DNA from 2 places in the Enterococcus sp. AZ170 genome. Region 1 is predicted to be linked to the other one. Evidence: predicted binding sites of a transcription regulator. Region 1 holds the regulator's gene; the other holds the start of a gene.
The links. Region 1 encodes HrcA, which represses chaperone genes, less so after heat shock. Its sites were predicted from a motif close to TTAGCACTCNNNNNNNNNGAGTGCTAA; they were not measured.
Positions count from the first base shown of each region.

Region 2: the regulator HrcA is predicted to act here: its motif matches at 2,399-2,425, upstream of groES (co-chaperone GroES).

Region 1 is NZ_CP172947.1:1,415,098-1,420,155, forward strand. Features, by position in the region: gene hemW (radical SAM family heme chaperone HemW) at 1-1,102, shown strand, start outside; gene hrcA (heat-inducible transcriptional repressor HrcA) at 1,295-2,338, shown strand; gene grpE (nucleotide exchange factor GrpE) at 2,401-2,943, shown strand; gene dnaK (molecular chaperone DnaK) at 3,018-4,847, shown strand; gene dnaJ (molecular chaperone DnaJ) at 5,052-5,058, shown strand, end outside.
Region 2 is NZ_CP172947.1:2,295,707-2,300,764, reverse strand. Features, by position in the region: gene IGJ55_RS11180 (ABC-F family ATP-binding cassette domain-containing protein) at 1-354, opposite strand, end outside; gene IGJ55_RS11175 (redox-sensing transcriptional repressor Rex) at 571-1,236, shown strand; gene IGJ55_RS11170 (CPBP family intramembrane glutamic endopeptidase) at 1,291-1,971, opposite strand; gene IGJ55_RS11165 (hypothetical protein) at 2,030-2,212, opposite strand; gene groES (co-chaperone GroES) at 2,459-2,743, shown strand; gene groL (chaperonin GroEL) at 2,805-4,433, shown strand.

The DNA.
Region 1 (5,058 bases):
CTGTTTCTACTGCGATTTTAATAAAGTTTTTCTGGAAGGTCAACCAGTTGATGAATATATCCAAAGCCTTTTGAAAGAGATTCGTCTGACCAAAGAGCAATATCCCAGCAAAACGACCGAAACGATTTACATAGGAGGCGGTACGCCAACTTCTTTATCAGCTAAACAGTTAGATGTATTATTAAAAGGTGTTCGTGAATTACTGCCGATCGACCCAGCAAATGAATTTACTATAGAAGCTAATCCAGGTGATCTAACCCAAGAAAAGCTACAAGTGATGAAAGAATATGGGGTAAATCGGTTATCCATGGGGGTTCAAACTTTTGATAATCAGCTGTTGAAAAAAATTGGACGCAAACATACTGCAGAAGATGTCTATGAGACTATGAAATTTTTAGAAAAAGAAGATTTTTTAAATGTGAGTATCGATTTGATCTATGCCTTACCTGGTCAAACGCTAGAAGGTTTTCAAGATACCTTGAAGCGGGCAATCGAACTTGACTTACCACACTATTCACTTTACTCTTTGATTTTGGAAAATAAAACAATGTTTATGAATTGGGTTCGCCAAGGTCGCCTACAGTTGCCAGATCAAGATGTGGAAGCCCAAATGTTTGAAGAAACAATCATTGCAATGGAAAAGGCCGGACGTCATCAATATGAAGTAAGCAATTTTGCTTTGAAAGGCCAGGAAAGTCAGCATAATTTAGTTTATTGGAATAATGATCACTACTATGGTTTTGGCGCAGGAGCAAGCGGCTACTTAGGTCATACTCGTTATCGAAATCATGGACCGATTCAGCATTATTTAAAACCATTAAAAGCAAACCAGCTACCCACTGTTGAAACAGAAATCCTGACATTGAATAATCAAATGGAAGAAGAGCTGTTCTTGGGTTTGCGAAAAATGAATGGTGTGTCAAAGAGAAAATTCGAAGAAAAATTTGGACGAGCGTTAAATCAAGTCTACAAAAAGACGATTCCTGACTTGGTTCAAAAAGGTTTGTTGCTGGAAAGTGACGGACATATAAAATTGACTGAACAAGGGCTTTTCATAGGGAATGACGTATTTGAAGCATTTCTTATTGATAAAGAAGAATAAGCTTAAGCTGTATGTTTAAGAACGAAACTAAGCATTAGTCTGCTTTAGTTTCGTTCTTTTTACGGTTTTTAGCACTCGTATACAAAGAGTGCTAAAAAATGTGTTTTTCTCTTGACAATTCTAACAGAACTTGCTATATTAATAATTGTATTAGCACTTGAATAACATGAGTGCTAATGAAGGGTGGTAACTATGATAACAGATAGACAAAAGAATATTTTGCGACTTATCATCCAAGAATACACGAATACAGGGACACCTGTAGGATCAAAGAAGTTGATGGAAGAAGGAATCAAGTCAAGTTCTGCAACGATCCGCAATGACATGAAAGCCTTGGAAGAACATGGGTTGCTATTAAAAACACATTCTTCTTCAGGTAGAATACCTTCAATGGATGGTTATCGCTACTATGTGGATCATCTACTAAGTCCGACAGAAGTTGAGCATGATGAATTAGAAACGATTCGTCATTCTTTTGGAAGAGAGTTTCATGAGATCAATGATATCATTGAGCAATCTGCTGAAATTCTTTCTAATTTGACTAGTTATACCGCTTTTTCTTTAGGACCAGAAGTGAAAGAACGAAAGCTAACAGGTTTTCGAATTGTTCCGCTGAATGAGCGGCAAATCATTGCGGTGATTGTCACAGATAAAGGCAATGTTGAAAGCCAAGTATTTGCAATTCCAGCATCAGTCTCCAGTCAAGATTTGGAAAAAATGACGCAAATTATCAATGATAAGCTTGTTGGTCAGCCTTTACTGACCGTATATCATCGTTTGCGAACGGAAATCCCGATGATTTTACATCGTTATTTTCAAACACCAGACGGCATGATGCGTTTATTCGATGCAATGTTAGGTCATGCATTTGAAGAAAAAGTATTTGTTAGCGGACGCATGAACGTGCTAGATTTTGGTTTAAAAGAAGACATCAATCAATTAAAGTCAGTTTACTCATTTATGAAAAATACAGATGCGCTTACACATTTGTTAACGACTGAAGATCAAGAGGATTCAGCGATTGCTATTCGAATCGGATCGGAAATCGGAAATGATTTACTGGATAACATGAGTATGATCACGGCGACATATGAAGTATCTGGACACGGTAAAGGAACGATTGCTCTATTAGGTCCAACAAGTATGCCATATTCAAAAATGTTTAGTTTAGTGGATGTATTCCGCGATGAGCTAGCTTCAAAACTTGGTGCTTATTATCGTTTCCTTGATGAATAGCCATAAGTTGAAAATATAGAATTCTAATTAATTCTACGAAATTGAGAAGGGAAGTTGCCAGAGTGAGTAATAAAGAAGAAACGAATGAGGAATTACAGGAAGAACACATGGAAGCAATCGATGATTCCGGTGTTTCAGAGGTAGAAGCCGAAATGACAGAGTTAGAGAATGCCAAAGCAGAATTTTCTGAAATGGAAGATAAATTCTTAAGAGCGCGTGCCGAAATTGCTAATATGAGCAATCGTTTCAAAAATGAGCGTGAACTTTTAGTTCGCTATCGTTCACAAGATTTAGGTAAAAAATTATTACCTTCACTTGATAATTTAGAACGTGCGATGGCAATCGAAGTTGATGATGAACAAGGTGCAAGCCTGAAAAAAGGCATCTCGATGGTTTTAGAAAGTGTACAGGCTGCTTTGAAAGAAGAAGGCATCGAAGAAATTCCAACGATGGGTGAAGTTTTCGATCCTAATTTACATCAGGCAGTTCAAACGATTCCAGCGAGTGATGAAACACCAGCTGATACAATCGTTGAAGTCTTACAAAAAGGCTACAAATTACATGACCGCGTTTTACGAGCAAGCATGGTAATTGTTGCGCAGTAAACAACAAGATAAAATGCTTGTATTATATAAATTGAAAAATCAAAAATTAAAATGAAGATAGGAGATCATTAATTATGAGTAAAATTATTGGTATTGACTTAGGAACAACAAACTCAGCAGTTGCAGTATTAGAAGGCGGAGAAGCAAAAATCATTGCAAATCCAGAAGGAAATCGTACGACACCTTCAGTCGTATCATTCAAAAATGGTGAAATCCAAGTTGGTGAAGTCGCAAAACGTCAAGCCGTGACAAATCCACATACAATTGCCTCAATCAAACGTCATATGGGCGAAGCTGGCTATAAGGTAGAAGCTGATGGCAAATCTTATACACCGCAAGAAATTTCTGCAATGATCTTGCAATATTTAAAAGGGTTCGCAGAAGATTATCTTGGTGAAAAAGTGGATAAAGCCGTTATCACAGTTCCAGCTTACTTCAACGATGCACAACGTCAAGCAACAAAAGACGCTGGTAAAATCGCTGGTCTAGAAGTAGAACGTATCGTAAACGAACCAACAGCTGCTGCATTAGCATATGGTTTAGACAAAACAGATAAAGACGAAAAAGTATTAGTATTTGACCTTGGTGGTGGTACATTTGACGTATCGATCCTTGAATTAGGGGATGGCGTATTCGACGTATTATCAACTGCCGGAGATAATGAATTAGGTGGAGATGACTTTGACAACAAAATCATCGACTATATGGTAGCGGAATTCAAAAAAGAAAACGGTGTTGACTTATCTAAAGATAAAATGGCTGTTCAACGTTTGAAAGATGCTGCTGAAAAAGCGAAAAAAGATTTATCAGGTGTAACATCAACACAAATCAGCTTACCATTTATCACAGCAGGAGATGCTGGTCCATTGCACTTAGAAATGAACTTAACTCGTGCGAAATTCGATGAATTAACAAGTGATTTAGTAGAACGTACAAAAACTCCAGTACGCCAAGCGTTGAAAGATGCTGGTTTGAACCCATCTGAAATTGACGAAGTAATCTTGGTTGGTGGATCTACACGTATCCCGGCTGTTGTAGAAGCTGTACGTAAAGAAACAAACAAAGAACCAAACAAATCAGTAAACCCAGATGAAGTAGTTGCAATGGGAGCTGCGATCCAAGGTGGGGTTATTACAGGTGATGTGAAAGACGTTGTATTATTAGACGTAACACCATTATCATTAGGTATCGAAACAATGGGTGGCGTATTTACTAAGTTGATCGATCGTAATACAACGATCCCAACAAGTAAATCACAAGTATTTTCAACAGCAGCGGACAATCAACCAGCTGTAGATATTCATGTATTACAAGGCGAACGTCCAATGGCTGCGGACAATAAAACATTAGGTCGTTTCCAATTGACAGATATTCCAGCGGCTCCTCGTGGTGTGCCTCAAATCGAAGTAAGTTTTGATATCGATAAAAATGGTATCGTAAACGTACGTGCAAAAGATTTAGGAACGCAAAAAGAGCAAACAATCACAATCAAATCTTCTTCAGGTTTATCAGACGATGAAATCGAACGTATGGTGAAAGATGCTGAATCAAATGCTGAAGCTGATAAAGCACGTAAAGAAGAAGTTGATTTACGTAACGACGTTGACGCTTTATTATTCACTGTTGATAAAACATTGAAAGAATTAGAAGGTAAAGTAGACGCAGACGAAGTGAAAAAAGCAGAAGATGCTCGTGATGAGTTAAAAGCAGCTGTTGAAGCAAACGATATCGAACAAATGAAAGAAAAACGTGATTCATTAAACGAGATCGTTCAAAACTTAACTGTAAAACTTTATGAACAAGCAGCGCAACAACAAGCAGAAGAAAATCCAGAAGCTGCACAAGGTGGAGCAGACGATGTTGTAGATGCTGACTTTGAAGAAGTAGAAGGCGACGACAAATAATCCTTGATCGTTAACAAGCTGGCAAAGACCAAAGTCATCGCTTTGGTCTTTGCCTATCTTTATTTCTAGATAAAGATAGGCAAATCAAGGGAAGCTATTTTGCTTTTACTTAATTTGTGGTATGATTACAACGATGTTTTTATACAAATAAGTTGGCGTCGATCCTATTTTAGAATAAATGGAATAATAGTTGGAGGGGAACTAATGGCTA
Region 2 (5,058 bases), 880 kb from region 1:
ATAATTTACAGCATCAGGCAGCAGTTCACTAATGATCAATTCTAGTTCACGCATTCGTTTTTCCATTGTGATTACATCAACAAAAGCTTCAAGCATTTCATCCCAAACCGTTTTATCAGAATCAAGTCCAGTATCTTGTGCAAGATAGCCTAAGCTAGCTGTTTTATTTTTTGCAATCGTACCGGCATCTGGTGCATCGATACCAGCGATTATTTTTAGTAGGGTAGATTTACCAGCGCCATTGCGGCCGACTAAAGCGATCCGACTATTGGTGCTAATCTCCATTTGTATGTTTTCAAACAAAGTGTCTGCGCCAAAATAGCGGGCGATTTGGTTTGCTTGGAGTAAAATCATGGGACATCCTCATTTCTATTTCAATGCCTTTAGTGTAGCATAAATCGATCGAAAATAGCACATATACAAATGATGGGGAGTGAAATTTATCTGGACAATTAAAGAAAGTTTGAAAAATTGTTCTTTTCTTGAGCTGTAAGATTGCTTTTTAACTAGAACAACTGCTATTATGAGAGATGGATATTTGTCTATATTTAGAGTATTGGAGGTACGATTGTGAAAGACCAAATTATTCCAAAAGCAACGGCTAGACGCCTTCCCCTATATTATCGTTATTTGAGAATCCTGCATGATGCAGGAAAAAATAAAGTGTCATCTACAGAGCTCAGTGATGCAGTGCAAGTAGATAGTGCAACGATTCGACGAGATTTTTCTTATTTCGGAGAATTAGGCAAACGTGGTTATGGTTATGATGTAGAGAATTTAATGAATTTCTTTGCAAAAACTTTGAATGATGATGAGCTAACCAATGTAGCTTTGATTGGTGTAGGGAACTTAGGAAGTGCCTTATTAAAGTATAAATTCCATCAAAGTAATAGTATTCGTGTGAGCTGCGCATTTGATGTCAATGATGATATTGTTGGCAGAATCGTAGATGGAATTCCAGTATATCCAATGACGGATATGATGGAGCAGATTCGTGTACAACAAATCGAAGTAGCTATTTTGACTTTACCAGCTAGAAAAGCCCAAGAAGTTGTAAGTCAGTTAGCAGATGCTGGTGTAAAAGGTATTTTAAACTTTACGGCTGCTAGATTAGTTGCTCCAACAGATGTTTTGATTCAAAACGTTGACTTAACAAACGAATTACAAACGTTGATTTACTTCTTGCATCATGACAATGAATTGGCGGATGCTGAAATCGAAGACGAAAAAGAATAATACAAACCCCTTATGTTTGCACATTGTTTAAAAGATGCAAGCATAGGGGGTTTTTTATTTTGGTAGTTCAATATTTGCATAATGAAGCACAAGTTGAGCAATTACTACGAGCGTGTTCATGCCGCAGTGGGCAATGATCGAAGTCCAGATTTTACCAGTCATTTTATACAATAGAGCAAAAAAGAACCCCATGAAAAAATAGACAAAAAAATGACCATCTTGATGGATAATTGAAAATAAAGAAGAACTAATGATCGCAGCAAACCAAAAGCCGGTGTAAGACTCTGTTAACCCAATCAGTGAACGGCGAAAAACAAATTCTTCCATAATCGGTCCACCAATCGTTGTAGCCAATATAAAGAGTGGATTAGCTAAAATTACGGCAATAATATTTTGGGTGTTTTGTGAACTAGGCTGAGCTCCCGTGATTGCTGTTTCAATACTAAAAACAATTGCTTGAATGATCATCGCTATAAATATCCCACTAAAACCAAGTAACATAGTGAAGACAGGTGAAGTTAGTTTGGCTTTCTCTTCCACTATAGTGACAGCTGTCTTTCTATTTTTAAAATACAACCAAATCATCAAAATTGCACCGAGAATATAAGTGAAGGTTGTGCCAGCAATCACGATATCTGCTGAAAATGGTTGAAATAAGTAAGGGGAAAAGAATACGAGTCCGTATAAAAGAATCGTGATCAGACTAATTTTTTTTAGCGATAAATTAGTAGACATAAAATTAAAAACTCCTTTCATCATTTGTAGCCTAAAAAAATATACCATAATGGAACTTTTATTTCTTATGATTGTTGCGATAGCCTAGCAATAGGAAGATAAATACGAAAAAGAAGGCTGCTTCCCATAAAGTAGTGGTCCAATCAAAACGCCTAGTGACACCAAAAAAGAAGTTACCAACATTGGCAATGATCAAATAAAGACCAGTAGCAATCAAAGCTCCTGTGATTCGTTGTTTCATTTCAATCGCCTCGCTTTCTATTCTTATTTTACCATGAAATGAATGAGAACAAAGAATTATAATGAGTTTGTAAAAAAATAGTTTGTAGAAATGATTTGAGATTGGTGGAAAAGAAAGAATTATTTTTAAAAGTTAGTCAAAAGACTTGCAAAATGAAAGTGAAATGAGTATTATAAATAGTGTGAGTTAGCACTCGATAACTAAGAGTGCTAAAAAAGATAAATATTTTTTATGGAGGGATTTATTGTGTTAAAACCATTAAGCGATCGCGTCGTTATTGAAGTCGCGAAAGAAGAAGAAAAAACAGTAGGTGGTATCGTCTTAGCATCAGCAGCTCAAGAAAAGCCCCAAACAGGAAACGTTATCGCAGTAGGTGAAGGCCGTGTACTAGAAAACGGTACAAAAGTTCCTGCCGATGTAAAAGTAGGCGACACAGTGATGTTTGAAAAATATTCTGGTACAGAAGTAAAATATGAAGGTAATGACTATTTGATCGTTTCAGGTAAAGACATCATTGCAATCGTTGAATAAACTGTTTAACGCATAAAAAAACATTTAAATAAAAAAATAAAACTTTTGAGGTGAAGGAATTATGGCAAAAGAAATCAAATTTGCAGAAGATGCACGTGCAGCGATGCTTCGTGGAGTAGATATTTTAGCGGATACAGTAAAAGTAACATTAGGTCCTAAAGGCCGTAACGTTGTTTTAGAAAAATCTTTTGGTTCACCACTAATTACAAATGACGGTGTAACAATTGCTAAAGAAATCGAATTAGAAGATCATTTTGAAAATATGGGTGCTAAATTGGTTTCAGAAGTTGCATCTAAAACAAATGATATCGCAGGAGATGGAACAACAACAGCTACGGTATTAACGCAAGCAATCGTTCGTGAAGGATTAAAGAACGTAACTGCGGGTGCTAATCCATTAGGTATCCGTCGAGGCATCGAATTGGCAACAAAAACAGCTGTTGAAGAATTACACAATATCTCAACAGTCGTAGATTCGAAAGAAGCAATCGCACAAGTTGCAGCTGTTTCATCTGGTGATGAGCGCGTTGGTCAATTAATTGCGGATGCAATGGAAAAAGTAGGCAACGACGGTGTCATCACGATCGAAGAATCTAAAGGAATCGAAACAGAATTAGATGTCGTTGAAGGTATGCAATTTGACCGTGGCTACTTATCACAATACATGGTAACGGATAACGATAAAATGGAAGCTGTTCTAGAAAATCCATATATCTTGATCACAGATAAAAAAATCTCTAATATACAAGATATTTTACCGTTATTGGAACAAATTTTACAACAAAGTCGTCCATTATTGATCATCGCTGATGACGTTGACGGTGAAGCTTTACCTACGTTAGTGTTAAATAAAATTCGTGGAACATTTAACGTTGTTGCAGTGAAAGCTCCTGGTTTTGGCGATCGTCGTAAAGCGATGCTTGAAGATATTGCAATTCTAACAGGCGGAACTGTGATTACAGATGATTTAGGTTTAGAATTAAAAGATACAACGATTGAAAATCTTGGAAATGCAAGCAAAGTGGTTGTTGATAAAGACAATACGACAATTGTAGAAGGTTCAGGTGAAAAAGCTGGAATCGATGCACGTATTCAATTAATTAAAAATCAAATCGCTGAAACAACATCTGATTTTGATCGTGAAAAATTACAAGAACGTTTAGCTAAATTAGCTGGCGGTGTGGCAGTGGTTAAAGTCGGTGCTGCGACAGAAACTGAATTAAAAGAATTAAAATTACGTATCGAAGATGCATTGAATGCAACTCGTGCCGCAGTAGAAGAAGGAATGGTTTCTGGTGGTGGTACTGCTCTAGTCAACGTAATCGGCAAAGTTGCTGCATTAGAAGCTGAAGGTGATGTAGCAACAGGTGTGAAAATTGTTATCCGTGCCTTAGAAGAACCAATCCGTCAAATTGCAGAAAATGCTGGCTACGAAGGTTCAGTAATTGTCGATAAATTAAAAAATATTGATTTAGGAATTGGCTTCAATGCTGCGAACGGTGAATGGGTAAACATGGTTGAAGCAGGAATCGTTGACCCAACTAAAGTAACGCGTTCAGCATTACAAAATGCGGCTTCTGTTTCAGCTTTACTATTAACGACAGAAGCAGTTGTTGCTGATAAACCTGAACCAGCAGGAGCAAGTATGCCTCCAATGGATCCATCAATGGGTATGGGCGGCATGATGTAAGAATGAATGAAGAACCTTGATATTTCAAGGTTCTTTTTTTATTAAATAGGATTTTTAGAAAGTTCCAAAGAAATATTTTTTAATTAGATTAGACAGTTTTATTTTAGTAACATAGAGCGTAAAGATACATGAAAATCATTTTTCTCTATGTTTAGTTTATTCTATTTCATTAGTATTGTGTATTACCAGAGTTTGAAGTAACAATGGTACTTATGTTTTAGTTTTTCTAGAGCATTAGAAGTTTTTGAACGCTCTATTAATCAATGTTGTTGAGAAATATGTTTTTTATACCGTATCTTATTCAAATCAATTTTTGAAACTTGAATTTCTGGTTAGTTTAATATTTCTAAAACGATAATTTTATTAGTTACAAATATAAATATGATGTGACATTGAATATTCTATTCATTTCTCTAATTTTTATATGGCGGAAGCTATTAAGTAGCTATCATACTTCAACTAATATGATCAAACCTTACTTTTAGAATTCAGCTCAAAAGTCAGTAGAATTAACTTAATTTCACAAAAAGGAATCGCACATTTCACATTAATCCCTTAGCTAAGTAAAATTTCCTAAGCATTTTTTAAAAGGATATCGCCGTTAGAATATTTTTTTCTTTATTTT